DNA from 3 places in the Anoxybacillus ayderensis genome. Region 2 is predicted to be linked to each of the others. Evidence: riboswitches for the same ligand, from Rfam matches in the RefSeq annotation. Region 2 holds a riboswitch; each other region holds the start of a gene.
What was found. A riboswitch is a leader RNA that binds a small molecule or an ion and turns the genes downstream of it on or off. The one in region 2 is predicted to bind cobalamin.
Positions count from the first base shown of each region.

Region 1: another riboswitch for cobalamin. It lies ahead of HNR63_RS06785 (ribonucleoside-diphosphate reductase subunit alpha); the one in region 2 lies ahead of metE (5-methyltetrahydropteroyltriglutamate--homocysteine S-methyltransferase).
Region 3: another riboswitch for cobalamin. It lies ahead of HNR63_RS10790 (ABC transporter substrate-binding protein); the one in region 2 lies ahead of metE (5-methyltetrahydropteroyltriglutamate--homocysteine S-methyltransferase).

Region 1 is NZ_JACDUV010000004.1:21,560-31,747, reverse strand. It holds gene HNR63_RS06815 (S-ribosylhomocysteine lyase) at 1-174, opposite strand, end outside; gene yidD (membrane protein insertion efficiency factor YidD) at 304-528, shown strand; gene HNR63_RS06805 (GTP-binding protein) at 607-1,788, shown strand; gene HNR63_RS06800 (metal ABC transporter substrate-binding protein) at 1,879-2,904, shown strand; gene HNR63_RS06795 (cytochrome ubiquinol oxidase subunit I) at 2,976-4,328, shown strand; gene HNR63_RS06790 (cytochrome d ubiquinol oxidase subunit II) at 4,343-5,380, shown strand; cobalamin riboswitch at 5,474-5,674, shown strand; gene HNR63_RS06785 (ribonucleoside-diphosphate reductase subunit alpha) at 5,785-8,064, shown strand; gene HNR63_RS06780 (flavodoxin domain-containing protein) at 8,076-8,567, shown strand; gene HNR63_RS06775 (ribonucleotide-diphosphate reductase subunit beta) at 8,521-9,558, shown strand; gene HNR63_RS06770 (diverged REC-like domain-containing protein) at 9,584-10,030, opposite strand; gene HNR63_RS06765 (DUF2325 domain-containing protein) at 10,044-10,188, opposite strand, start outside.
Region 2 is NZ_JACDUV010000012.1:2,438-12,625, forward strand. It holds partial or broken gene HNR63_RS13955 (MFS transporter) at 1-55, shown strand, start outside; gene HNR63_RS13205 (acyl-CoA thioesterase) at 197-637, opposite strand; gene metE (5-methyltetrahydropteroyltriglutamate--homocysteine S-methyltransferase) at 628-2,904, opposite strand; cobalamin riboswitch at 3,046-3,235, opposite strand; gene HNR63_RS13215 (amino acid adenylation domain-containing protein) at 3,769-6,828, shown strand; gene HNR63_RS13220 (MFS transporter) at 7,152-8,153, shown strand; partial or broken gene HNR63_RS13225 (RpnC/YadD family protein) at 8,427-9,368, opposite strand; gene HNR63_RS13230 (lmo0954 family membrane protein) at 9,539-9,889, shown strand; gene HNR63_RS13235 (PspA/IM30 family protein) at 9,904-10,188, shown strand, end outside.
Region 3 is NZ_JACDUV010000007.1:35,576-45,763, reverse strand. It holds gene HNR63_RS10835 (cob(I)yrinic acid a,c-diamide adenosyltransferase) at 1-517, opposite strand, end outside; gene HNR63_RS10830 (bifunctional adenosylcobinamide kinase/adenosylcobinamide-phosphate guanylyltransferase) at 528-953, opposite strand; gene HNR63_RS10825 (histidine phosphatase family protein) at 905-1,501, opposite strand; gene HNR63_RS10820 (adenosylcobinamide-GDP ribazoletransferase) at 1,459-2,208, opposite strand; gene HNR63_RS10815 (bifunctional adenosylcobinamide kinase/adenosylcobinamide-phosphate guanylyltransferase) at 2,187-2,738, opposite strand; gene cobD (threonine-phosphate decarboxylase CobD) at 2,735-3,784, opposite strand; gene cbiB (adenosylcobinamide-phosphate synthase CbiB) at 3,759-4,691, opposite strand; gene HNR63_RS10800 (adenosylcobinamide amidohydrolase) at 4,688-6,139, opposite strand; gene HNR63_RS10795 (FecCD family ABC transporter permease) at 6,136-7,182, opposite strand; gene HNR63_RS10790 (ABC transporter substrate-binding protein) at 7,148-8,104, opposite strand; cobalamin riboswitch at 8,224-8,415, opposite strand; gene HNR63_RS10785 (ATP-binding protein) at 8,483-10,188, opposite strand, start outside.

The DNA.
Region 1 (10,188 bases), on a different contig from region 2:
ATGCTCGAGCGTATGAATCGCTGCAGGCTGCATTGCTTCTTTGTTAGGCTGACAAAAACGAATATCAAATTTATTCACAACACCGTCGCTGCCAACTTTATGAACGCCGCAATGGCGAACGTACGGTGCTTTGACCGCACAATGATCAAGCTCAAAACTTTCTACTGAAGGCATACCTCTCACCTCTTTTTCAAATGTTACGTTTTTATCATACACAAAAGTCCGACTTTTTTCATCTTTTTTTGTTGGAATGACTTCATTCAACTATGTTACAATAAGCAAAAATAGGGGTAGGTGTATGATATGAAACATATGCTCATTTTACTTATTCGTTTTTACCAACGGTTCATTTCCCCTTTAAAACCGCCGACGTGCCGCTTTTATCCGACTTGTTCACATTACGGATTAGAAGCCATTCGCCGTTTCGGTGCACTGAAAGGTGGCTATTTAACGATTAAACGTATCTTAAAATGCCATCCGCTTCATCCTGGTGGATTTGATCCTGTCCCAGAGAAAGAGCAAAAATAGTTGTTCTTTCTCTTTTTTTTCGATATGATAGACGTTGTAAATCGTAATAATTACGTTTTAAGAAAGGAGAAACATGATATGAAAGTGCCTGTAACCGTATTAAGCGGATATTTAGGTTCTGGAAAAACAACGTTGCTTAATCATATTTTAAACAATCGTGAAGGGTTAAAAATTGCTGTTATCGTCAACGACATGAGCGAGGTGAATATCGACGCTGAGCTCATTAAACAAGGCGGGTTTTCACGTACAGAAGAAAAGCTTGTGCAAATTCAAAACGGCTGTATTTGCTGTACGTTACGAGAAGATTTAATGAAAGAAGTCGAAAAACTTGTTAACGCTGGAGACATTGATTACATCGTCATCGAATCATCCGGTATTAGCGAACCGATTCCTGTCGCTCAAACGTTTACGTACATCGATGAGGAGTTTGGCATTGATTTAACGTCAACATGTCGATTAGATACGATGGTTACCGTCGTCGATGCCAATCGTTTTTGGCATGATTTTGCCTCCGGTGAAACGTTATTAGATCGCAAACAGGCGGTCGACGAAACAGATACGCGTGAAGTTGTCGATTTACTAATTGATCAAATTGAATTTGCAAACGTGCTTATTTTAAATAAAATCGACTGCATTTCTGAAGAAGATGCAGACGAATTAGAAGCGCTCCTTCGTAAATTAAACCCAGAAGCAAAAATCATTCGAACAACATACGGAAAAGTGGCGCTTCGTGACATTTTAAACACTCGTTTATTTGACTTCGAAAAAGCGAGTCAATCAGCTGGATGGATCAAAGAACTAAATGAAGAGCATACACCAGAAACAGAGGAATACGGCATTTCTTCTTTCGTATATCGCCGCCGTCGCCCGTTTCATCCCGAACGGCTTATGCATTGGCTCGAACAATGGCCAGTTGAAATCGTTCGCGCCAAAGGCTTTTTCTGGCTCGCTTCCCGCAACAATATGTGCGGACTTCTTTCACAAGCTGGACCGTCCATTATGATTCAAGGGGCTGGGGAATGGATTGCAACATATCCTCCACATGAACGGGAACAAATTTTGCAAGAAGAACCAGAGTTGCGTGCAAAATGGGACGATACGTACGGCGATCGCATGACAGAGCTCGTATTGATCGGCATTGATATGGATGAACAAACGGTTTCTTCTTCTCTTGATGCATGTTTATTAACAGACGAAGAAATGAAACAAGATTGGTCTACTTTTGTTGATCCGCTTCCACCATTTACAAGTGCATCATAGTTTTCAAATCGTAACGATTACGATATAATAAGCTAGGAGAAAAAGGATGTTTTCATAAACATCCTTCTTTTTCGAGAGGAGGAAAAAAACATGAAATTACGTGCAATGTTAACTATTATACTTGCAAGCACACTCACATTATTTGGTTGCAATCAAAAGGACAATGCAACTCCATCAACTAGCAAAGAAACAGACGATCAACTTATCATTTATACAACGGTGTACCCACTTCAAGACTTTACCGAAAAAATTGGTGGCGAGCACGTTCGTGTCGAAAGTGTATACCCTCCTGGCGTCGATGCACACACATATGAGCCAACAGCAAAAACGATGCAACAAATTGCTGATGCGCACGCTCTCATTTACATCAGTCAAGGAATGGAAGGATTTGTCGATCGTATGAGCAAAACGCTAGAAAATGAGCGTGTGAAGTTCGTACAAGCAACGGAAAACATACAATTGCTTCCATCCAATCACAATCATGAAGACGAACATGCCCATGAAGATGAACATGCCCATGAAGATGAACATGCCCATGAAGATGAACATGCCCATGAAGATGAACATGCCCATGAAGATGAACATGTTCACGGAGATATCGATCCGCACGTCTGGTTAGATCCGATTTATTCCATTCAAATGGCCGAAACGATTAAACAAACGTTAACAGAACTTAAACCTGAAGCGAAAGACGATTTTGAACAAAACTTCACTTCGTTAAAACAGCAGCTTGAACAACTCGATCAACAATTTCAACAATTGATGAAAGAGGCGAAAAGAAAAAATATTCTTGTTGCTCATGCCGCATACGGCTATTGGGAGAAACGATACGGCTTAAAACAAATAAGCGTGACTGGACTATCACCGACAAATGAGCCGTCACAAAAACAGCTTACTTCTATCATTAAAAAAGCAAAAGAGCACGACATACAGTATATCTTTTTTGAACAAAATGTTACATCAAAAATTGCTGAAGTCGTAAAAAATGAAATTGGAGCGGATGTACTCATTCTTCACAACTTAGAGGCGCGCACAAACGATGATATCGCAAACAACAAAGATTACTTTGCGATCATGAATGACAATATATCGGCATTAAAAAAAGCATTACAATAAGCGATCGTTACGGTCGCTTATTTTTTTGCATATTTTTTCCCTTTTCAAATCAAACTAGGAAACGACAATGTATGGAAAGGGATGAACATTTCGGTATGGATCACGTATTAACAGCAAGAACGTTATTTGGCACAACGATGGCGTTTCATATTATTTTTGCGACGCTTGGGGTCGGTATTCCGCTTATGATTTTATTTGCCGAGCTACTATATCAAAAAACGAAAGACAATGACTATGCCCTTATGGCAAATCGTTGGACAAAAGCGCTCGCTATTTTGCTTGGCGTAGCGATTCCGTCTGGTACTATCGCAGGAGTACAACTTTCACTTTTATGGCCAGGCTTTATGGAAGTGGTCGGTAAAGTGATGGCGCTGCCGTTTCAAATCGAGATTTATGCGTTTTTCGTCGAAGCGTTATTTTTATCTATTTACGTATACGCAGCTGACCGCATTTCTCCAACGATGCGCATCATCAGCTTGACGCTTGTTGCCATCGGAGCAGCCGCTTCTGCCATTTTAATTACGAACGTTCACGCTTTTGAAGGAACACCGACAGGCTTTCGTATCGAAAATGGGCAAATTGTTGACGTTAATCCGTGGGAAGCATTTTTTAATCCAAGCTTTGCCGTCACAGCAACACACGTCGTTTTGTCAGCGTATATGACAGGTGCGTTTACGATCGCTTCAATCGCAGCATATCACATGTTGAAAAATAGACACCATGAACGCATCCAACTTTTTTATAAAAAAGCGCTCATGCTCGGTTTAACAGTTGGCGGCGTATTTTCTTTACTAACAGCCATAAACGGGCACGAATCGGCTCAACTTCTTCATGAATATCAACCAGAAAAATTAGCTGCTGCTGAAGGATTGTTTGAAACACAGTCGCACGCCCCGCTCGTCATCGGCGGTTTTACGGACCGTGAAACACAAACAGTCAAATGGGGAATTGAAATTCCATGGTTGCTTAGCTTTTTAGCAGGCAATCGTTTCGATACCGTCGTTGTCGGGTTAAATGATTTTCCAGAAGAATGGTGGCCACCGTTGTTTGTCCATACACTTTTTAATGCAATGGTCGGAATTGGCATGTTTCTTCTCCTTCTTTCGATTGTCGGATTCGTTTGGCATCGCATAAGAAAACAACACATATTTCCGAACTGGTTTATGTGGACAGTTGTTACTGCTGGACCGCTCGCTCTTCTCGGCATTGAATTTGGCTGGATTTTTGCTTGCACAGGGAGACAGCCTTGGGTCATTTATCGCATGATGACAACGGCAGAAGCTGTAACACAATCAACAAATTTAGGAACGCTTTTTCTTCTGTTTACGTCCATTTACGTATTTTTACTCATCGCGGTCGTGCTCGTCTTGCGCTCGTATTTCCGCCGCCATCCGATTGAACAACACTTATCTACGCACATGTAGAAAGGAGCAAGATGATGACAGATGAATTAATTGCCATTTCAATTTTATGGGGATTTATTTTTATTTACGCGGTCATGGCGACAATGGACTTTGGAGCAGGGTTTTGGTCAATGGTATATATCAATCGTCCACAAACGAAAGCAACGAAAATCGCAAACCGATATTTGTCGCCGACATGGGAAGTGACGAACGTCTTTATCGTTGCCATCGTCGTGGCGCTCGTCAGCTTTTTTCCTGGAGCAACGTTTATGCTTGGAACCATTTTACTTATCCCGGGAAGCATTATTTTACTTTTGCTTACTGTACGTAGTGCGTTCCTCGTCTTTTCACACGTTGCTCCTAAATATGAAAAAGTGCTCGTTTACATTTCTGGCATAAGCGGTTTGCTTATTCCAGCGTTTTTAATTAGCGTGTTACCAATTACACACGGGTCTTTTGTTGAAACAATGAATGATGTCAATCGTCTTCGGCTCGATCGCCTATTTACAAGCCCACATGAATATGCGTTTATCGCCTTTGCGATTACAAGTACACTCTTTCTTTCGTCGCTTTTATTAGCAGACTACTCAAACGAAGCAAATGAAATCGAAGCGTATACGATTTATCGCCGCGATGCGCTCATCATCGGTCCGTTCGCTTTGCTCTCCTCTATTCTCATTATGGTCACGATGCGAAATGAAGCGCGTTGGCTATATGACGGAATGATTGCACGTTGGCCGTGGCTTGCCGCTTCTGTCATGTTATTTCTCTTAGCTGGTGGGGCGCTTTTTCTTCCATCATGGAAAAAGAAAAACGGACGTGGAATGCCACGCCTTGCGGTTGTAGCCATCGTCTTGCAATATTTTTGTGCAAGTTACGCATACGGAAAAGCTCATTTACCGTATATGATTTATCCGAATGTGACAATCGAATCCGGATTTACGCATCCGAATACGTTTCGTGCTCTTTTTGTGACGTACATCGTCGGCTTTGCAATTTTATTTCCAGGTTTCATTTATTTTTGGCGGCTGTTTATGAAAGACCGGCGCTATTTAGCAAATGATGAAAAATAATGATTGCAAATGTTGAAATTTTTCGTTATAGTTTTAAACGTAAACCTTTTTATACAACATATTGTGATGAATAAACAAAACAACAACTATATATTGAAACCGGCAAGTGAAGGTGTCCGAACGGACTTAATAGGGAATCTGGTGCGAATCCAGAGCTGTCCCCGCAACTGTGTGCGCAGACGAAATGGAAACAACACCACTGTATATGTCAGCTTTTCAGGCGCATATATGGGAAGGAATCCAAAGTAGGAAGAAGCGCGAGTCAGGAGACCTGCCTTCCTTGTATCGTTTCATATTCTTCGGGGATTGAGAAGATGAAACGATGGTGAAAGCATGCCTTTTTCCATCGTTTCATCCGCTCAACGAGAGCGGATGTTTTTATTTTTTAGGGGAAGGGATGTTATATGGTGTACATAAAACAACAAACAGAAGTAAATGAAGAAACGATCCGCACATTATTGTTTCCTATTTTCAAAGACTTTCCGCACTTAGCGAGCGAGCGATACATCGAACGTACTGTCCGGGCACTTGCCCATACGCAGCGATACAACGATATGATGAATAAACTCATTTTAAATGCGCTTGATGAAATCACAGTAGAACAGCCGGATTGGACGTTTGTTGCAGCTCGTCTTTATTTGCAACAGCTATACGACGAAGCAGCTAAAAATCGTGGCTATGATGTATCCGACACATATCGCTACTTTTATGAATTGCAAACAATGCTTGTTGATCTCGGCATTTACGACTCTTTTTTATTAGAACGATATACGAAAAAAGAACTGCAAGAAGCGAGCACATGGATCGACGCGAAAAAGGACGAGCTATTTACATACATCGGATTAAAAACGCTCGTTGATCGCTATTTAGCGAAAGGGTATAGCGGCGAGATTTACGAACTGCCCCAAGAGCGCTTTTTAACGATTGCTTTAACATTAATGGCATATGAACATCCGACAAAACGAATGGCACTAGCGAAAGAAGCGTATTGGGCGTTATCTAATCAATATATGACCGTCGCTACGCCAACTTACGCAAACGCTGGGAAGTCATATGGTCAATTATCGAGTTGTTTTATTGATACAGTAGACGATAGTTTAATTGGCATTTATGAGTCGAATACGGATGTCGCTCGTCTATCAAAAGGCGGTGGAGGAATTGGCGTATATTTAGGAAAAATTCGTGCGCGCAATTCCGATATTAAAGGATTTAAAGGCGTCTCCTCTGGCGTCATTCCTTGGATGCGCCAATTAAACAATACCGCTGTATCGGTTGACCAACTCGGTACGCGACAAGGAAGCATCGCGGTATATTTAGACGTTTGGCATAAAGACATTTTCTCGTTTTTAGACGCGAAGCTAAACAACGGAGACGAACGAACAAAAGCTCATGATTTATTTTATGGCGTATGCATTCCTGACTTATTTATGGAACAAGTCGAAAAGCGTGGCGATTGGTATTTATTTGACCCACATGAAGTGAAAAAAGTAATGGGATGGAAAGATAAAAATGGAAACCCATTAGGATTGGAAGACTTTTATGATGAAGAACGCGGAGCTGGTTCGTTCCGTGAAAAATATGAGGAGTGTGTGAATCATCGAGCGTTAAGTAAAGAGCGTGTTCCTGCTATCGAAATTATGAAACGAATATTAAAGTCTCAGTTAGAAACGGGCACGCCTTATATGTTCTATCGTGATGAAGCGAATCGCATGAACCCGAATAAACACGCAGGCATGATTTATTCTAGCAATTTATGTACAGAAATTATGCAAAACACGAGCCCAACGATCGTCACAAAAGAATATACAGAAGATGGAGAGATTATCGTTCATAAAAAACCGGGCGACTTTGTCGTTTGCAACTTATCGAGCATCCATTTAGCACGCGCCGTACAAGATGATGTGTTAGAACGGCTAATCCCGATTCAAGTGCGCATGCTCGATAACGTTATCGACTTAAACGAAAAACGAATTGAAGTGTTGCAAGCGGTCATCACAAATAAAAAATATCGCGCCATCGGCTTAGGAGCATTTTCTTGGCATCATTTATTAGCGTTAAAAGGGATCAAATGGAACAGCGAAGAAAGTGTACGACTGGCTGATCGGTTGTTCGAGAAAATTGCTTACCTCACGATCAAAGCGAGCATGGAGCTTGCGAAAGAAAAAGGAGCATATCCGGCATTTGAAGGCTCGGATTGGCACACAGGAAAATACTTTGATCTTCGTGGATATTCCTCCCATGATGAGTTAGACTGGGATGGATTGAAGAAGCAAGTCATGCAATATGGTATGCGTAATGGCTATTTAATGGCGCCTGCGCCAAACGCTTCAACATCCGTTTTAGCAAACGGAACGGCATCATGCGATCCTGTGTTTAACCGTTTATATTTTGAAGAAAAGAAAAATTACAAAATTCCTGTGACCGTCCCTGATTTAAACGCAAAAACGTTTTGGTTTTACGATAACGCCTATGAAGTGGATCAAAAGATGAGCATTCGTCAAAATGCAGCAAGACAAAAACATGTCGATCAATCGTTAAGTTTTAATCTATATGTATATAACACGATCAAAGCGAAAGACTTGCTTGACTTGCATCTCACCGCATGGAAAGAGCGGTTAAAATCGACGTATTACGTTCGTAGTACCGCAGTAACGATTGAAGAATGCGACGTTTGTTCATCGTAGGGGGATAAAAAATGAACGTCCTTATTTGTTACACATCGAAAACAGGGAACACAAAAGAAGTCGCGCTGTTAATAGAAGAAGCTTTTTGCTCATCCGGACATGCAGTGAAAACGATCAATGTTGAACATATGTTTGCGATCGAATCGCTCATTCATGAAGCACAACTTGTTTTATTCGGTTCATATACGTGGGGAAATGGACAACTTCCGGATGAAATGAGAACGATACTTCGTTTTCTTATTAAAGATCGAAACCTTTCTTTGCCTCCTGTTGCGCTGTTTGGTACAGGAGATCAAATGTGGCCATACTATTGCCGCGCTGTCGATGAAATGGCGTACCATTTACGAAAAGTGACGACGGTGCTCGGCACGTTAAAAATTGAACAATCCCCACGCGGCCATCAACAACATTTGCCGGCTGTTTTCGTCCACCAACTACTCAAGGAGGTTGAACGTTTTGTTATTGACGAAAGTAAAATTGCTCGAGCCGTCGCATCCAAATAAAGCAACAAGCATTATTAACGGAAAAGCAAGCGGCATTTTAAACTGGAACGATATTAAATATAGCCATTTTTATGATATATACAAAATGTTGCTCGGCAACTTTTGGACCCCGTTTGAAATTAACATGTCTGATGATATTAAACAATGGCATCATTTAAGTGAGCGGGAACGCGATGCATTTTTACACATTATCGGGTTGCTTTCGATTTTAGACTCTGTGCAACCGAACTTTATCGGAGCGATGAAAGAATACATTACCGATCCGAGCGTCAAAGCGATTTTTTCGATTATCGAACAACAAGAAGTCGTCCATAATCAGTCGTACTCGTATGTGCTTGCGTCTATTGAGAAACTATCCGAGCAAAACCGTGCCTTTGAAATGGCGCGCACGAATCCGCACATTTATAAGCGAAACGAACACGTCATTCGCGTATACGAAGCGTTTCGTGAACGACCAACTGTTGAAACGTTTTGCCGTGCCCTTGTCGCTTCGCTCGTCTTAGAAGGAATTAATTTTTATTCCGGGTTCGCCTTTTTTTACAACTTAGCGCGAAATCAAAAAATGCTGAAAACATCAACGATGATTAGCTATATTAATAAAGACGAACTATGCCATAGCTACTTCATTTCCCAACTCGTACGCGCTGTATTATGGGAAAATCCTCATTTGGACGAAGACGGATCGTTTTCAGCGTGGATATATGATTACATCGATGAAGCGATTCGTTATGAAACAGAATGGTCGCGCTTTGTGTTGCGCGACATTGATGGCATTGATGTAATTGAAATGGAGAAATATATCGAATATCTCGGAAACAAACGGCTGCGCATGCTTGGCTTAGAAGACCGTTACGATGCGGATGAAAACGCTATGCCTTGGATTCGCGTCTTTAGCGATGAAAATGTGAACTTAGGCAAAACTGACTTTTTCGAAGCTCGTCCACGTTCATACACGAAAACAACCGATATTAATGGGTTTGACGAATTGTAAAAAACCGGGTGATTGACCCGGTTTTTTACAACAGGCGTGTACAATATGTGTCACTTGTCAGCGTAACATAAGATAAGCGATTTTTCATCACATGATATATTCGAACCGTTTTCGGTGTTTGGCCGAATTTATTTTCAAATTGTTGTATAGCACGCAATGAAGGAATGCGGTCAACAACAAAAACGTTCATACATGATGGGACAACGCATGTGTCAGACGTACATGATGCAGTAATTAACACATCGTGCTCGTCTAATATGTGAACAAATGACCGATCATTGGCAACAAAGCGAAGCAAGTAATCCGTCATTTTTGCAATCATTTTATAGTATGTCACGGGAGAGTCACAAGAAGCGATCGGAAACGATGATGTTGCCCGTTCAATTCCTTTTAGCAACGTAAGCGATGAACGATGAGGTGGAGATATGCTGTAATGGTAAGCTAATACTTCATTTAAAAACGATTGCCACAATGTCCTCTCCTCCTTAGTTCACTCGTTTTAGCTCCCCCATTTGCTCAATAACAGATTGAATGGAACTCCATGAACGTTTGACAAAGTAAATGGGTTTATGCTGATCTTTTGCTTTTTGTTTAATGACTTTCGCTAAATTATGGTTAATATAATCAGTC
Region 2 (10,188 bases):
AGTACCTAAAATCCATGATAAAACTTCTATTACTGTAGATGAGCAAATTCGCTAACATAAAAAATAAAAAATAGACTTAAAGAGCCTGTTCGTCAAAATAATCACAATGATTCTCATATTATCGGCATTGGCATGGATAAACAAATGAATATAACCCATGACACTAGCTCTCAACTAGCGCCATGGGTATAAACATTTATACCTTATTGTTTTGTTGATACAGTTGTACGATTTGTTCCTCCTGTTCGCTAATGATGACTTTCGGAACAGGGGTCGGTTTTTTGTTTTGATCGATGGCGACCATTGTTAAAAAGCATGTGGTTGTTAAGTGATGTTCGCCTGTAAATAAATCTTCTGTTTCGACTTTGACGAATACTTTCATTGATGTGCGTCCGGTCGAGTAGACGAATGCTTCGAGTTTTAAAATATCGCCTACTTTCGCGGACGAAATGAAATCAACTTTGTCGATCGAAACTGTGACGACTGCTTTTCGTGCATGGCGCATGGCGGATATTGCCGCAATTTCATCAATATAAGCTAAAACCGTACCGCCAAAAATCGTGCCGAGATGGTTCGTATCAGAAGGCAATACGAGCCGTGTTTGAATCGTTTTCGACTGCTCGACGCTCACTTCCATGCTTTCATCCCTCCATAAGCCAAGAGTTGCTGGCGATATTCGTGTGCGGCTTCCACCATCGCCTTGAGTGCATCGATAGCTTCTTTTTCTTTTCGCGTTTTTAATCCACAATCGGGATTGACCCAAAATTGTTCTGGACGAAGAACGCGAAGTGCCCGTTCGATTTGCTCACTTATTTCTTTTTTTGTCGGAATGCGCGGACTATGAATGTCATACACCCCTAAGCCAATTTCCTTTTGATACTCATATGTTTCAAATGATGAAACAAGTTCACCGTGGCTTCGCGACGATTCAATGGAGATGACATCCGCATCAAGCTCATCAATAATATGCATCATATGTTCAAACTGGGAATAGCACATATGTGTATGAATTTGCGTTTCCTCTTTCACCGATGAGGTAGCGAGGCGAAACGCCATAACGGCATCTTTCCAATATGATGCATGTTTCTCTTTTTTGAGCGGCAATCCTTCCCGTAACGCTGGCTCATCGACTTGAATGATGCGTATGCCTTCCTTTTCTAACTGCAATACTTCCTCACGAATGGCGAGGGCGAGTTGCATCAGCACATGTTTTCGTGAAATATCGTCGCGAACGAACGACCAGTTTAAAATGGTTACAGGACCTGTCAGCATTCCTTTGACAGGTTTATTCGTCAGCGACTGAGCATACACGGTTTCTTCTACGGTCATCGGTTGTTGGTAGGCAATATGGCTAAAAATAATAGGTGGACGAACACAACGCGATCCGTATGATTGCACCCAACCGTTTGTCGTGCATGCCATTCCTTGTAATTTTTCGCCGAAAAATTCAACCATATCTGTGCGTTCAAATTCACCGTGAACAAGTACATCAAGTTGTAGCTGCTCTTGAATCTTGATCCATTTTGCAATTTCATTCTTTATAAACGACTTATATTGCTTGTCGTTCCATTCGCCTTTTTTCCACTTCATCCGAGCTTGGCGCACGTCGTTTGTTTGCGGGAAGCTGCCAATCGTCGTTGTCGGCAAAAGTGGAAGCTGCAAATGTGCTTGTTGTGCTTTTTTTCTTTCGTTGTAAGGTGTTCGGCTTAACGGAACGGTAGTGATGTCGTTTGTTTGTTCTTGTTGTTTGCGGAACTTAGTGAAATAAGCGTTTGTTTGTTCATCGTATTTGATTAGCTCGTCGATTGTTGCGTTTCCTTTCATATATTCTGTAAGTATACGTATCTCATCTAATTTCTCATCAGCGAAAGATAAAGTGCTGACAAGTTCCGTTGGCAATGCATGTTCATGTTTTGTCGTGACAGGGACGTGCAGTAAGCTGCAAGACGGTTGAATAATGAGTTGTTCCGCAACGCCTGCTAAATGATGAAGGAGCGTTGCTTTTTGTGCAAGCGAGCTTTTCCATACATTGCGACCGTCTACAATCCCAGCAACTAATATTTTATCTTTTGGAAATCCGTGTATGTTTATATGTTTTACGTTTTCGCCATCGTCATGCACGAAATCAAGCCCAATGCCTGCGACAGGTAAAGCAACGATTTCACGATAATGCGATACGCTATCAAAATATGTTTGTAAAATAAGGTTTATATTTGGTACATCGCGATGAAAAACTTCATATACATCACGAAATGCATCGACTATGTCATCATCTATATCTTGAACGAGAATCGGTTCATCGATTTGTACGAATGACACGCCCGCTTCGCTTAGTTGTTTGAATAATTCCACATAAACAGGAACTAACTGGGCGAGATGTTTACGCCACTCATTTCGTTCGTATTGTTTAGAAAGCAAAAGAAATGTAATCGGTCCAAGCAATACAGGTTTTGTTTCAATATGGAATGTTTCTTTTATTAGTTTGTATTCTTTTAATAGCCGATTTTCTACTAATCTCGGCTTCGTTTGCCCGATTTCAGGCACGATGTAATGGTAATTTGTATTAAACCATTTCGTCATTTCAAGCGCATGTTGTCCATTTGTACCGCGTGCCATCGCAAAATATTGTTCGAGTGCATTGTCTATTTGTTGAAATCGCTCTGGAATATACCCGAACATAAATGCTGTATCTAACACGTGATCGTATAAAGAAAAATCTCCGATTGGAATAAGGTCGATTCCTTTCTCTACTTGTTTACGAATCGAATCAAGTCGAATGTGTTCCATCGTTTCTATGAATTGCTGTTCGTTGATTTGCCCATTCCAAAAAGATTCTAACGCTTTTTTCCATTCTCTTTTCTCACCAATGCGCGGATACCCTACATTTGAACTACGGATGAACAAGTTAAGCACCTCCAGTCATTTATATCCCAATCAAGCGAAAAAACCCTCTTCCAAACAGAAGGAGGGCATAGCTAGCTCGTATTGAGATACATGAAGTGCCTCAAGATCATATGTCCTCACTCCTCCCTATGACGCGTAGGTCGTAAGTGCATACAACAGGCAGGTCTCCTGACTTAGCTTCATCGCTGTTTATCTCCTTCCCATTTCGCATGAAACAGTGGATTGTGATAAACAGCTCTGCATCACAGTGGCGCGACCGTGTTGGATTTTCACCAAACTTCCCTTTTAAGATTCACAGCATCTGTGAACCACCTGTTGCGTGAACTTATTATGTTGTTGTATAAAATTCAGAATAAACGAACTTTTTGTTTTTTTCAACTGAAATATTTTTTTGTGTGGTTTTTAGAGATATGACGTCGCGGTAAATGGGTATATTTTTCTTTTAAGTTAATATTGATATTTTATTAGTAAATTCATATGAAAAAGTATTGATTTTTTTCTTCTTTTGTTATATTTTTGCATTTATAAAAAATAAATTATTTCATATATATTCTAAAATTTTAAAAAAGAAGTTGTTTTTATTTATTTCCAAAATATGTACTTGGTAAGGGGTGTGTTTTCTACCTCAACAAAAGAAGGATTTGTATTCTTGCTCAATAACAATAATGTTTATATCGAAAAGTGATTGAAACGATGTTCTCCATTCTAGCCGACCAATATCGGACCACAGACATTCGTGCCAACTCTATTTCAAGGTTTGAAGTGGCACTCGATGGAATCTTGTTGGTCTATTCACTTGTTACACCAGCGCTCGACCTAGCACCATGGATAAGAAAAAATAATTATTAGTTAGGAGTGATTTGTTTGGGCAATGTTTTAGCAAAATTCAAAGAGAGAGTTTCACAAATACCTGAAGCTACAGCTATTATATATGAAGGTCAGAAAATGACTTATAAACAATTAGATGAACTATCATCAAAATTGGCAAACTATTTATATAAAAACAATTACAGTGAAAATACCTTTATCCCAATTTATATGCCTCCATGTCCTGAAATGATCGTAAGCATTTTGGGAGTGTTAAAGGTAGGTGCTGCTTATCTACCTATATCTACAGAATATCCAGTTCTTCGCATTAATATGCTATTGGAAGACTCTAATAGCAAAATCATTCTGAAAAATACGAATGATTTGTTAAATGTGAACGTGAAACAAATTCATGTTAGAAATATTATTACTTCAGATTACTCAGACTCATTTGATGAAAAAAAGGGCGAATTCGCTTATTTAATGTATACCTCTGGAAGTACAGGGAAGCCAAAGGGTGTTAAAGTTACGCATTCGAATTTAGAATATATACTAAATAACATGCAGAAATACTATCCGATTTCTAGAAGTGACAAGTATATTTTATCAACCCCATTTACCTTCGATGTTTCGGTTGTTGAAATCTTTGGTTGGATCTACGGTGGGGGAGCTTTAGTAATACCGACACAAGAGAACTCACGTAATTTTAGAAAACTGGCCCATTTAATAGAAGTTCATAAAGTAACGCATATGGCACTTTCGCCTGCGATTTTAAATTTGATGCTAGATAAATTAAATGAGGATGATATTGATAAATTAGATAGAAACTTGAAATATTTAATGGTAGCAGGTGAAGAGTTCAAAGCTTCCCTTGCCCATAAAGCTATTAAGTATTTAAAAAATGTTTGTATTGAAAATCTATATGGTCCAACTGAATGTACAGTATATGCAACGCGTTATAGAATTGATCATGACTTTAATCGTTCAACCGTTCCGATTGGGAAGGAACTTGACGGGGTGCAAATTAAAATTTTAGACTCTAACGGAATTGAGGTGCCGATAGGTGTTCAGGGGGAAATGTACATTTCTGGTAATGGGGTTGCTGAAGGATATTTAAACTTACCTACTATCAATAATGAGAAATTCCTATTTATAGATAGAGAGAAATATTATAAAACAGGGGATTATGCGAAAAGATTAAAAGATGGAAACATAGAGTTTATAGGAAGGAAAGATTATCAGGTTCAAATAAATGGGATTCGAGTAGAGCTGGGGGAGATCGAAGATATTATTTTAAAAGAAATAAAAGAAATAAACATGGTTAAGGTGTTATATGAAAACAATAAACTTTATTGCTTTTATCAAGCGAAAAAAGCAATCGTACCCGACGATATAAAGAAGATTTTGAAAAACTTTTTGCCGTCATATATGATTCCAAACTTTTATAAACAGATAGATGAATTTCCGCTAACGATTAACAGAAAAATAGATACGAAGGCGCTTATGTCTTATCATGATGATGCTGATATGATACACAATGTTATTCAAAATGATGTTAGTGATACGCAGCAGAAAATCTTAAGTATATTTAGAGAAACTTTACATGTAGATAGCATTTCTTTATATGATAGCTTTTTTGATTTAGGCGGAGATTCATTAGATGTCATCTCTGTCATTATAGAGCTAGAGAATTATTACAACATTAACTTAGATGAATCTGTGTTATATAACCACCAGAATGTTAGTGAACTAGCAGGTTATATAGAAAAGAGGTTAGAGCAGGAAAATGAAGTAACTAAGCAGTTTCAAAAGACGGCTGAAGATATTAACATCGATCATATAAAATCGCAAATCTCTAGCTCATACTATAAGAACAATAAATCGATAGGTACAATAGAGAAAGTTTATCCAGTATATTATCATCAAAAGAATTACATTAAAGACAACTTTAATAGTGCGATTGACATCAAAATTGACGTGAAAAAAGATTTTCAATTGGAAAGGGTTATTCAAGCATGTAAGGATATCATTTTATCTAATGAACTATTAAGGTCTGTCATTTCTCTGGAGAGTGAACAAGTTGTATTTAAACAGGTTAAATTAGATATGGATAGCTATGAAATACCGTTATTTGACCTATCTGAATATTCTTATGATAGCGCAACCTTACTCGTTGACGAAATGACGAAGACTATGGCAGAAGTCGTCTTAAAAAGTCCTTTGGATGAGCTACTATATACCGTTGCGATCTTTGAATTGCAACAAAAGTACATTGTAGTGTTTGTGTTATCCCACAACATTGCAGATTTATCTAACAAACACATTTTGATTAAACAATTTATGGATTTATTAAACGGTCATAAATTAGGAAATAGATTAGAATATAAAGATTTCATAGATTTCATGGAGAGCAAAAACAAATTAGCGTACATCAGTAATTGTGATTACACAAAAAAACTTTTAAAAGTCAATGACAATAGAGTGAAAGTACAAAGCAGTGACGATTTGTTATTATTGAAGTTTCATTTTGATAACAAACTTAGAACAACATTCGACATAATAGATAAAATGAATTATATAAGTACTCAGATTCTATCTAGGGTTATTGGACAAAAAGAGTTCATCTATCAAACAATCGTTAACATAAGGAAATATAAAGATTTAGACTTCAGTAACTGTATTGGTGATTATCATACTTCGATGGTTCTTCTGGGAAAACCAGAGGAAACATTTGAGGAATTTAAAGATAGAATGGAAGAAGTTTATTCCATGTATAGAGATGGATTCAACCCAATTTATCTGTTTGCAAAAGGTTTTCCAAATATGAGCGAAACTCACAAAGATTTATACCGTCTCTACGGTGTCAATCCTATTGCTAAGACAAACTACTTAGGAACAATTAAAAATGAACAATTAAATGTTATGTTTGATTCATTAGAAGAGACGAGAAAAAACTTAAGTACTTTAAGAGATAATCCGTTTTTTATAACTTCTTTTTCAACAAAAGACTATATCTATATCGCGTTTTTAAACAAACCAGCTAACTTAGATGAAAAAATATATAAAGACCTTGATGTATGCGAAGAACGCATCTTTACTAGTACTTTAGATAAGTAATGAAGGAAAAATAATTTAACTTTGCCTGTTTAAAGAATGGTTGTCTCATCCTCAAAAACAGGCAGAGCTCATAACATTCTAGTAAAAATCCAGTCCTTTTTATTTACTTGCAATTGGGAAGTTTAACTTTATTTTTTCGACTGCCAGAAGGAAGCTAAAAGATTGTTTTCGTCACGCCTTTGTGTAACAAAGCATCGAACAACCGACCGTTTCCTAGACAAATACATTTGTCTAGGAGCGATGTTGTTCGGTCACTCAGCAGTCGAAAAATAGAGATTTCTCGTGTAAAAGCCGTAAACAAATCATCTATTATGGGGGATAGTATGTTTAGTAGAAATGAACTTCTCGTTTTTTTTGGTAACTCCATCTCTCAGCTAGGGAATGTGATCTTCACAATGGCTTTGAATTGGTGGATCGTAGTTATGACTGGTAGTGCAAAAATTTTAGGCATGATAACCGCTATTAGTCTAATTCCATCTGTACTCATCAATCTTTTTGGTGGAGTGATTTCAGATCGGTTTAATAAAAGGAATATTCTCATATTAATGGATGTTATAGCTGGGACAATGTGTATACTATTAGGTTTTTTTGCAGATGATAGCAGCTTAAACATTCCGTTAGTTATAGCAGTTAATATTGCATTGAGTATTTCCTTTTCATTGTTTTCGCCTACAATGAGAGCAATTATTCCTGAGATAATTGATGAGAATCGGATTAAAAAAATTAACTCCTATCTCACTACATCTTCAGAAATAATTAAAGTTTCAGGACCGATAGTAGGTGCATGGCTACTTTCTTTAGATTTTATTGGTATAAGTATGATATTTGTAATTAATGGTGTTTCTTTTTTAATATCTGCCTTGATGGAATTTTTTATTAAATACAGTTATGCTCAGTCTAGTAAAGCAAAGTCATACTTTGAAGACTTTATTGATGGGTTTAAGTATGTAAAAAGAGATCCATTATTGATAAGATTACTTATAGCGGTATCCTTGGTAAACTTTTTTATAGCGGGTTATAACATCATTTTACCTGTACTAGTTAATTCTTTATACAAAGATAGTACTGTGTACAGTTTAGCACTATCATCGGAAGCATTAGGAGGAATTATAGGTGCTTTCTTTTTAAGTTTTTCGAAAGGGAAATCTCAGTTAGTTCATATTTCTAGGGAGTTAATTCTATGTGGTAGTGTTTTTCTTTTATTGGTGTTCTCTAATAATCTTTATGTGTTATATGGAGTAATCTTTTTCTTCGGTTTTTTCTTAACAAGGTTTAATGTCCTTTTTTCACTTATATACAAACTAATATTGATAAAACGCTATTAGGAAGGGTATTTTCCTTTATATTCACTATTGCTATAGTTTTTATGCCGATAGGGAATACGGTTTTCGGTTTTTTAGGTGATTATTTTTATGAAGGACTACTACCTATAATAGGAATAGGTATAGTTTTGAGCGTTATCTTACTATTTTTTAATAAAAGTGCTTTAAAACATAACCATAAATACAAAGGACAGATAGAGTCTTAAGTGTTTTAACATATTGGTATAACGGAGACCTAATTTTGAAATTATGCAAAAAAAAAAGAGCCGCTTTGTTTTATTGCGGCTCTTTGTTATGAAGCGATGCTTCCATTTCTTTTGCTAAGTCAGCAACTTCTGCAATCGAAAGACCTGTCCGTTTTGCTATTTCGTGAATAGGTAAAACATCTAAAAGATTTTTAGCGATGTCGATGGCCTTTTTCTTTTCTGTTTCTTGCAAGGTTTGTTTCATTCTCTCCTCTATTTCTTCCATTGCAGCTTTTACAGCTAGTTCTTTTTCTTGTTCTAATTCTTCGACAAGCAAGCGTAGGACTTTGTTCATTTTCATCTACTCCTTTACTTTTTTTGCATAGTGCTCGTCAATCAATTTGTCGGTAGCTGTTAAAACGCCAGCGATGATGTGCAGTTGTGTCGGCTCATCTGTGATTTCTTTTGCGAGTCCAATCGTTTTTTCAATCATCGTTTGTCGATCGTAGCGGCTCTGCATGAGTGGGACGAGAATGAGCTTCATCGTTTCTTCGGCAGTTAACGGTTCATTGTTGCGAATTTTTTCTTCAATTGCATGAAAAATCGCATCGCCGTTGAATTCACAAAGTAATACTGCCTTTGAGGAAATGAATACATCGCCTGCATGTAGTTGCTCCTCAACACGTGTGACATCACTCGTGTAAATAACAACAATACGAATCGGTCGAATTTGTTTCTCTGTTTTATAATATGTGTCTAATAGTCGGTAAGCATAATCGAGGTACTTTAGATGGTTAGCGATAAATCGATTGTTGCTTTCATATTCGAGTAGAAGAATGGAGTCGTCTTCAAGAAGAAATAGCGTATCCGATCGCTTCGTGCTCGCTTGGACAGCTGGAAACTCATTTGGTAACAATGCTTTAATTTTAGGGAGTCCGTGGAGTCCGTATACATCGAGTGCTTGATTTTTGTACAACTCACTTAATGATTTGAACAAAATGTCTTTCGCTTGATACGATATGCCTCGTGCCATGCTTATACACACTCTTGTTTTATTACTATTATACCTCCTTCGCATAAGAATTGAAACGACTTTCATCATTATAAAAATACGCCTTGAGTCGTAGTTGAAAATATAGCTATGGGACATGATGAAGAAAGATAAGAATCGGTAAGATGAAAGCAAGGAAGGAGGCGAAAGGGATGTTAAAAAAAATCGGGTTATTGCTTGCAGGTGGAATTGCGGTGCTCGTGCTTATGTTTCACCTCGGTCCGCTCGTTGGGTTAGCGATCAGCTTGGCGATTTTGTACTATGCGACCAAAAAGTTTTTCAAAGCCGATTCGACGTTCGGCAAAATCGTTTGGGCGCTGATTGGATTGGCTGCGCTGATGGTGAGCGTCTCGAATGTACCAGCGCTTATTGCCATTGTAGCAGCGTATGTGCTTTATGTCGTGTATAAAAAATGGAACGAACCGAAAGAAGTAGTGCAAGTCGTTGACGATCCGTTCATTCATTTTGAAAAGCAATGGGCAGAACTACAAAAACATTATTGAAGGAGCGAAGAACAATGGGTTTACTTTCTCGCATGAAAACGATGATTTCGGCAGATATTCATGAATGGTTGGACGAAAAAGAAAAGAAAAATCCGATTGCGGTGCTAAATGAATACTTACGCCAATGCGAACAAGAAGTAGAAAAAGTACGGAAGCTGCTGGAACGGCAATACTTGCTGAAAGAGCAGTTTACACGCGAATATCGCGAAGCTATACAGCTTGCGGAAAAAAGGAAGAAACAGGCAGATATTTCCTCAAAAGCTGGTGAGTCAGAGTTGTTTACGTTTGCGTCTCATGAG
Region 3 (10,188 bases), on a different contig from region 2:
TCACGTGTAAACGAGCGTTAACAACGCGTGCAATGGCAAATAAATAGTCTGATAAACGATTCATATATTGTAAGACGACTTCGTTCGTTTGTTGTTGCTTCATTAGCGCAACGACACAACGTTCTGCTCTTCGCGTCACGGTACGTGCCATATGCAATGCTGCTGCTTGCGGCGAACCTCCCGGCAAAATGAATCGTTCAAGCGGCGGTGCTTGTTGAATATATGCATCGATGCGTTCTTCTAAAAACTTCACCATTTCCGCCTTTACTTTGTATGGTATTTTTTCACCGACAATGGCCAAATCACCGCCACAATCAAAAAGTTCATGTTGAATGCGTTGCAATTCTTCATAAATGTCGCGAAACTTCTCATCCTGTAATAACGTCATCGCCCAACCGATGACAGAATTCGCCTCATCAATCGTTCCGTACGCTTCAACACGTACATCGTTTTTATCGACTCGTCCTCCAACTAAACTTGTTTGTCCTTTATCGCCTGTTTTTGTATATAATTTCATGTTTTCCCTCCTACTTGATTCGTTCATTGATCCCACACCATACGTAATCGACACGGTTACATATGCTCGCTAGCTGTTGATACGTCCAGCCAACCATATCTCTCCATGCCCGTTCATGCGTATCGATCGGCACGATACCTTGCCCAATATCGCAACCAATCCAAACGACCGTCCGTTCTCCCGCTTGTTCCCATCGCTTCCACGCGCACATATACGATCGGATCGCTTCCTTTTCATCGTCCGTATAAGGAGAAAAATATTCGCGAATCCAATGTTCTATTCCTTCAAGCACAACAACAGATGCGGTTTCATCATGTGGAAGCGGAAACATATTTTCATATGCACAATACCAACTATATGGCGTATGCGCGAATGAATAATGGGCATTTACCCATTTTCGCTTCCCTTGAAATGCACCGCCGCTAACGAAATGCATCGCTTTCTCTCCTTCCATCGTTCCTTCGTATTATAAAGCGTCACTCCTTCGCCAAACGGAACGTGCCATTCCCAAAACGGACGGATGTCTGGTGCGTACTTCGATAATATATAACGAATCACACCGCCGTGCGTCACAACGACAACATGTGAAACCGATCGATGAATCGCATCGCTAACGGCTTGTTCAATACGAGCTTCAAACTGAGCAAACGTCTCACCGTTTGGAGGCGCATAGCGAAACGGATCGTCTAACCAACGACGATACGCTTTGACCGTTTGCAATTGCTCATACGTTTTTCCTTCAAAATCACCAAAATTCAGTTCTCGCCAACGATAAGAACATTCAATGACATGATTCGGGAACAACAAATGCGCCGTTTGGCGACAACGGAGCAAATCGCTTGTCATGACGATTTCTGGCTTCAGCTCATGCGACACATTTTTCGGCTGAATTACTGGCACATTCGTCCAACCGATATATTGTTTCGCTTCATTTTCTTTCGTTACAAAATGGCGAACGTATGTAATAGCCAAATGACGAGCCATAAAAACGTTTCGCCTCCTTCAACAAACGCTCCAAGCACATCGCCTGTGATTCCACCAAATTGCTTCACAGCAAACGCACGCGCGACGACATAAAACAACATAAGCGCAAAAAACAATATGATCGTTTCACGCGATAATAAAACAATGAATGCGTACACCATAACGAAAGGTACATAGCGGTGATCGACATGTTGACGAAATGCGGCTGCCATCCCTGTCTGTTTCGCAAGCGGCGTCGTCAATAAAAGCAACGTCATGCCAAGACGTGAAAGTAACGGAATGCAAAAAAGAGAAAACAACGACATGTGCGCAACAGTCTCAAATAGAAAAACGAAACGGAAGCCAAGTAAAAATAAAATGGAGAGCACCGCAAACGCCCCGACGCGCGAATCGCTCATAATATCAAGACGACGCTGTCGATCGCGATATGAAAAATACGCATCGCTGCAATCCATCCATCCGTCAGCATGCAAACCTCCGGAAAGAAAAATAGAAAAAAACATGAGCAAAAATGATAAGACGAGCACAGACACATGATGAAACATGAACATGTACAAAACAACGAGAAACGATCCAATTATCGCACCGACGAACGGAAACGACAGAACAGCTGCGCGTGCTGTTCGTTCATTCCAGTCCACTTGTATACGGAGCGGAAGCACAGTTAAAAATTGCGCAGCCAACATTACGCCACGCCACATGGCCATCTTCCTTTCTTTACAATCGGCAATCCGTAACGCATCAAAATCGCCACATCGCTTAATGTGACAAGATGTTGATGTAATAAACCGAGACCGTGCATATACATATACGTTCCTCGTTCATTAGGTACACCATCATAAAACACTTCATTACTTACAATGATTAGTCCTTTAGCTTTGTTACCTAACTGTTTCATTTGTTGAACGATGCGCGGTACTTTTCCATGTACATCCCATATATGATCGCGAAACAACTCATTTGCCCATAAATTTGTTAAGCAATCAAGCAGCACGATATCACGTTTGGAAAACATAGAAATGATTCGATCGAGATCATACGGCTGTTCCCACGTTTGCCACCGATCACGTTTTCGTTGTTGTTGATGATGAGCAATGCGCGCCTCCATTTCTTCATCTGTGCGCATCGCTGTCGCAATATAATGAAGTGAATGTGTTGCTTCCGCCATTGTTTTTGCCCATTGTTCTGCAAATGAAGACTTTCCGCTGCGCACCCCACCGCTAATAAATACGATCATTTATGCCACCTCCTTAAATAAGAAAGGAGACGATCGTTCTCTTCTTTCGTTCGAATCGCAAAACGGACATATTTTCCGTCCAGTCCTTGAAAATTAAACGTATGGCGAGCGACGATACCTTGTTGCAACAAAAAAGGAAAAAGTGTCATCGTTTCATCATGCAACATATAAAAATTGACAACAGACGGTGAATAGCGATAACCCATCTCAGTAAGCTGTGAAAATATTCGTTTTCGCTCTGAAGCGATGTATGTTTTTGTTCGTTCGACAAATGCCTCATCGTTCAATAATTGTTTTCCGATTTGTTGAGCGATCGTGTTCACGCTCCATGGCGGTTGCTTTTCCGTTAACTTTTTTACGACATGCTCATGCGCTAACACATAACCGAGCCGTACACCTGCCAATCGGTACATTTTCGTTAATGACCGTAGCACAATTAAACGATCAAATGTGTGTAAAAAAGAAGAAACGGAATAACCATCGAGCCAAAAATCGTAAAACGCTTCGTCGACAATAACATATACCCCTTCATCATGTGCTGCTTTTAATAAAGCATACATCGTTTCTTTTGACCATATCGTACCTGTTGGATTGTTCGGATGACAAACGAATAGCGCGTGTAAAGACGGCAAGCGTTCTATCATTTGTTCGATCGGTAGTTGCCAATGTTCATCTAACATAAACGAGTGAACGGTACAACCGTAAGCTTCACATGCGCGACGATATTCTGTAAACGTCGGCTCAATGATGCCAATATGTTGACCGGCAAATTGTTCAGCAAGTAAATAAATGCATTGGGCAGCACCATTTCCGACAAATACATGGCTGCGCGCGACACGCTCTCGTTCAGCAATCATCGTTTGAAGCGATTCACTTCGCTCCTCTGGATATTCGCTCATCCAACGTAACCACTGTTGTTCTGTTAGTATATATTCGTACTGCATTGGATTGACATTGACGCTAAAATCAATATATGAGCTCGGCATATTTATTTGCATCGCTTCATATAAACGATGTGGATTAGCCCCATGTGCAGGCAAGCGCAAGCAAACTCCCTCCTATCGTAAAAGCAACGGTCGTGCGTATCATGATTGCCACCGCTCGTTTAATGTGCCGAGCAGCAAGCGGAACAGACGCATCTCCAATCGTTGGTCGGACGGATACGACACCGTAATATGTGTTTACTCCTCCGAGTTGAACATGTAACAACGCAGCCATCGCCGCTTCGCACCATCCGCTATTTGGACTTGGGTGATTGCGGGCATCGCGAAATAATAGTTTCCATGCTCGTTTATTTGCACGATGAACAAACAGCATAACGAACGCTGTTAGTCTAGCAGGAATGTAATTAAGTACATCATCAAATCGAGCCGATGCCCAACCAAATTGAGCATATCGCTCGTTTTTATAGCCGAGCATCGAATCGCACGTATTTACAGCGCGATACAACATCGCTAACGCTCCCCCGCCAATAAAAGCATAAAAAAGAGGGGCGGTTACTCCGTCACTCGTATTTTCGGCTACTGTTTCCACACATGCACGTACGATCCCTTCTTGTTGTAACGTTTTTGTATCACGCCCGACAATCATTCCCACCTTTTTTCGGGCTTCATCAATATCCCCTCTTTCTAACGGATCGAGGACATCGTACGCTGCGTTCGCTAAACTGGTTGGCGCAATCGAAGTAAAAATGATCATTGCTTCAATGAATATGCCGAATATAAATGAAAGTCGGTAGGCGCTAACAATCAGTCCGTAACTTATGATCAACGTCACCGTACAAACGACAAACAGCGTGAATATTCCTTTTCCTTTTCTCCATCTTCCTTTGTTCAAACGACGATCCATGAACGCAATCAGTTGCCCAATCCAACAAACAGGATGAAACCGACGAGGATCAGCAAATATGCGATCGAGCAAAAGCGCAAGCCACACCGCCCATATGTGCGTCATCGACTGTCACCCTTTCGCTTTCGGTAGCGATCAATTGCTGTTTGCGTCGCTTCATATACAAGACGAGCGATTTGTTTGCCGATCGATGTGATCGTTCCAGCGTATTCATAATACGTTCCTTGTTGAGACGCAGCGATGACCGTCGAATCTGTCGATGTTCCTGTCGCAATGGTGTGGGTTTGGGGATCGATGACTTGTTTATCGTACAGCGCCTTTGCTTTTGCTTCTGTTGCGGTCATTAACGCTTGCACAAACGCAGCTTCTGATAAGTGTGCATCAATAAAAATAAACGTATTAATCGTGCCCGGAGAAGCGACTACATCTGTACGACGCCACGCCTGTGCACTATCAACCGCATTTCCAACCCCTGCCGTTACGGCAACGAAAAGGCGAACATCTTCATGAACAGACGCAAACGCGACATCATTTACACAAACAGCAGTCATCATCCCAACGGTCCACTGCTCATCAAAACCGTGTTGTCGCAAAAATTGAATCATTTCTTGCTTTGCATCATCACAACGATAATCAAGCGGAACATGCCGATTGACAAACATTGTTGCCCAGCGCGTTCCACCGCCAACGAGCGCAGAGGAAAGCACTTTAAACGGTTTCGCTGTTTCAATGACGATCATCGTTTCATTTTGCTTGACATGCCATAGCACATCATTCATAGGCTGCTCTAAAAACGGAACGAACGTCACAAGCGGTTTTGGCAACACCGGATGCTCATATCGTTTCATGTTTGTTTCAAATATGGATGCAATCATCGATTCATTTAACAACTCTTTCGGTGTACCGCATGCAACAGCTTCTCCATCTCGCAAAAAAAGAAGGCGATCACAATAGAGCGATGCAATGTTTATATCGTGAAAAATAGCAACGATCGTCAGCTGCGATTGCTTTAATAAATTAAGCAATTTAAATTGTTGTGCCACATCCATATGGTTTGTCGGTTCATCTAGGAGCAATACATGCGGTTGTTGTGCCAGCGCTCGAGCAAGCGCGGCACGCTGACGTTCTCCACCGCTTAACTGCTCTAATAAAGCATGTTGTTTATGCGACAATGTCACCGCATGGAGTGAGTCGCTAACGACTTGCTCATCTTCCTTTGTCCATTTCGGAAAAAGAGTTGATTGATAAGGATAGCGACCGAGCTCAACCATTTCTTTCACTGTATATCCAAACGAAACATCTGTATGTTGCGGCAACGTAGCGATCAATTTTGCATATTGTTTCGGCTTATATGTTTCAATATGTTGACCACAAACAAAAATGTCCCCTTGCTGTAAAGCAAGTTCGCGGCTTAACAGTTTTATTAACGTCGTTTTTCCTGATCCGTTTGGACCTAAAATACCGAAAAACTCTCCTTCATATACTGTAAATGAAACATGTCGTAATACTTGTTTTTCACCATATCGATACGAAACATCCTTTACATCAATCATGTTGATCCCGTCTTCCGTCTTAAACTTTTAAACAACAATATCGCAAATAAAGGGGCGCCGATGAGGGCGGTAATGACCCCGATCGGCAACTCTCGCGGTGAAACGATCGTTCGCGCGACGACATCCGCTAATACTAAAAACGTTCCGCCGTATAAAAAGGAGAGCGGCAACAATTTTCGATGGTTCGCCCCGCAAATGAGACGAGTCATATGGGGAATAACGAGCCCGACGAATCCGATCGTTCCTGATACAGCTACCGCCGCTCCTGTAAGCAAGGAAGCGCTAAGTAAAATCGCTAGCTTTTTTTGTAACAAATGTACGCCAATATTGGCAGCGACCCGCTCACCGAATGAAAAGGCGTTTAACTCGCGAATATGTGCAAATAAACCGAGAGAACCGATGATAAAAAACGGAACAAATAAAGACACGTACGACCAGCCGCGCATCGCGACGCTCCCCATGAGCCAGCTAATAACTTGACGCAACTCTTCGCCGCTAAAAGCGACCATAAGCGAAATGAGCGAACCGAAAAACGCATTCATGATAATGCCGATTAAAACAATCGTCTCCATCGCCATATTTCGTTCCGCAAGCCGTGCAAATAATAAAACAAACAATAATGTCACGAGCGCAAATATAATGCTGACGATCGGGAGCGTAAAACGTCCGAGAATCGAAAACTGAAGCTGAAAGAAAAAGACAAGCACGGCGCCAACGGCTGCCCCAGACGACACCCCGATGGTATACGGATCGGCCAGAACGTTTTTCAAAAGTCCTTGAAACGCTACCCCTGCAAGTGCTAAAGATGCCCCGATCAGAAAGGCGAGTATGACTCTCGGTAAACGAATCGCAACAATAATTTGCGAAACGGTGGCAGGAACATTTGTCGGCGTATGAAACAACTGATGTAATAGCGTCTCCCATATAGAAGAAAAGGGAATCGATTGTGATCCAATCGATACCCCTAACAACAAAGCAAACGTTGCAATAAGCAATGCGCTCATGTAATTATTTAAAAATGTCTGGATAAACGACTTTGGCAATTTCTTCGACCCCTTCAGCTAAACGTGGTCCCGGACGAGAAACTAAATCAGAATTGACATCGTATACTCGTTTATTTTTAATTGCAGGGACATCTTTCCAAGCTGGGCGAGCGAGCACTTGCTCGACAGCGTTCGGTGTGTAATAACCGTATGTTGTAATAATGACATCTGGATTTAGCGCCACTGCATCTTCTTCTGTAAACATCGGCCATCCTTCTTGATCGCCTGCTGCATTTTTTGCATGAATGATCGTTAACATTTCATCCATAAATGTTCCTTTTCCAGCGGTATAAATTTCAGGTGCAGGAGAAACTTCCACCCAAACGGTTGCTTCTTCTTTTACTTCTTTTGCTTTTTCAGCAATGGCATCAATTTTTTGCTTCATTTGTTGCACAACATCGGCTGCCTCTTTCTCTTTCCCTGTCGCTTTCCCGATCAGTTCAATCGACGCATATACATCGTTGAACGATGTGGCGTTTGGCACTACAATAACTGTAATGCCCGCATCTTTTAATTGCTTTAATCCTTCCTCAGAATTGTGAGCGCTTGATGCATGCGCAAGCACAACGTCTGGTTGAAGTGAAATAATTTTTTCAACATTAAACTCCATACCACCAATTTTTTCTTTGTTTTTCACATCTTCTGGATAGTTATCAAAATCGCTTACACCGACAATTTTGTCACCAAGCCCTAACGCGTATGCAATTTCTGTATTGCTCGGAATGAGCGAAACAATTTTTGTCGGTTCTTTTTCAATTGTGACATCGCCAACCGCATCTTTTACCGTAACCGGAAATGCAGCCTCCTCTGTTTTCGCCTCTTGCTTCGTTTCTTTTGCTGGCTCCGCGTTATTGCTGCACGCTGCTAATCCGAGCGTCAATACGAGCGCAAGAAGCCACACATATTGTTTCCATTTCTTCATCGTTTTTCCCCCTTTTATGTATATCAAATAAAAAAGCTCATTCCAAATGGAATGAGCTGGAAACAACAAAAGACAACAACTTCCCCTTGTCGTTTCGCCGTCTCACTCCCCGAAGACGCGAATGACGGTGCAAAAAGGCAGGTCTACTGACTTATGCGTCATCCTACTTTGAAGCCTTCCCGTACAAATTGTACAGTGGCGATTTTCATTTCGTCAGCATTTACAGTTGCGGGGACAGTTCTGGACTTGCACCAGATTCCCTATTAAGTCTACTAGGTTGCCCGTTCGACACCTTTTTGCAACGAATGTATGTAATTGTCGAACAATTTCTACGTTTCTATCATAGCGAAAAATATCGCTGATGACAATAAAAAATTTCTATTTCAATGGCAATGTAAACGTAAACGTCGTTCCTTCTCCTAGTTTGCTATGGACAGCAATCGTTCCTTTATGCGCTTCAACGATGTTTTTCGCAATCGCAAGACCTAAACCTGTACCTGAGCGACCGCGCGTGCGCGCTTTATCCGCTTTATAAAAACGCTCAAACACAAAAGGCAAATCTTCTTCTGCGATGCCTGAGCCAGAATCTTGCACAGAGATGCGCACGACTTCTTCCCCCGCATCGACAATAACACGTACTTCGCCACCGTTATCTGTATGACGAAGCGCATTATCAATTAAATTCGTCAACACTTGTTCAATGCGGTCGGGATCGAACGAAACGATGAGCTCATCGTTCATTTCAACAAGCAAACGAACTCCTTTTTCTTTCGCTAACGCTTGAAACTTATGAATGATGCGCTCGATATACGGTCTAAGCGGCACTTGTTCTTCATGGAGCGTTAAATGACCTGCTTCCATGCGCGCTAAATCAAGCAAATCGTTCACAAGACGACCCATGCGCAACGATTCGTCATAAATCACCTTTGCCAATTCTTTTTTCTCTTCATCTGTCGCGGCAATATCATCGACGATCGCTTCACTATACCCTTGCAACATCGCAATCGGCGTGCGCAACTCATGCGAGACGTTTGCGATAAAATCTTTGCGCAACTTATCAAGCCGTCGTTCCTCCGTCATATCGCGAAGCACCGCAACGGCTCCCCGAATGACCTTGCCGTTGTATAACGGCGTCATAACAATGACCCAATTGCGACCTTGTAAAGCCATTTCTATCGCTTGTTCTTTTTCCTCCACTACCGCTTTCGTAAACAATTCATTCACTTCGGGAGGAAGTGGCAATAAATTATCGCTTTGCCCTTGCTCGTAATACCACGCTTGTAAAAATCGGTCAGCTGGTGGATTTGTAATGAGCACTTCACCGTTTCGATTGAATGTAATGACACCATCGGCCATGCTACTTAAAATGCTTGCTAACTGCTCCTTTTCTTGATTTAACGCATTAATATGAAACTGCAACTGCCGTCCCATTTGATTAAAAGCCATCGCCAGTTCCCCAATTTCATCATGAGTGACGATCGGCACTTTTGAATCAAATTTTCCACGCGCAATTTCGAATGCTACTTGCCTCATTTTTCGAAGCGGAGCTGTAATGCGTGTAGATAAGAAAAAGGCGAACACGGTCGTTAACACAATGGCGATAAACGCCGCAAGAAAAATAAATTTTGTCGTCTGTCTTGTCGTTTCTTCGACCGCTTTTAACGACTGGTATACAAATACCGCGCCATTTCCATCCGATGTATGAAGCGGAACGCCGACAATAAATAGTTCATTATATTCGTCGTTTCGCATCGTTTGATTTGGCATAAGCGTCCGTTTCACTACTTTTTCGCCATTAAATACGCGCCCTAACTGTTGATCTTGCTGAATGAACGATAGTGGCAAATCCGGCAGTTTTTCATTTGGTGAATACCAATAATGACGATCATCGATAATGATCATTAACTTTGATACATCATCCACCATCGTCCACGCAATGGAGCGCGCAAACGGCTCGTCATGTTCAGCGACGACCCGAGCCACTTTTGTCGCTTGTTGGGTAAGCTGATCACTTGTTTTTTCTAAATAATATTTTTCAAAAAAACCGAGCAATAAGACGGTTAAAATAAAAAGGACGAAAGCAA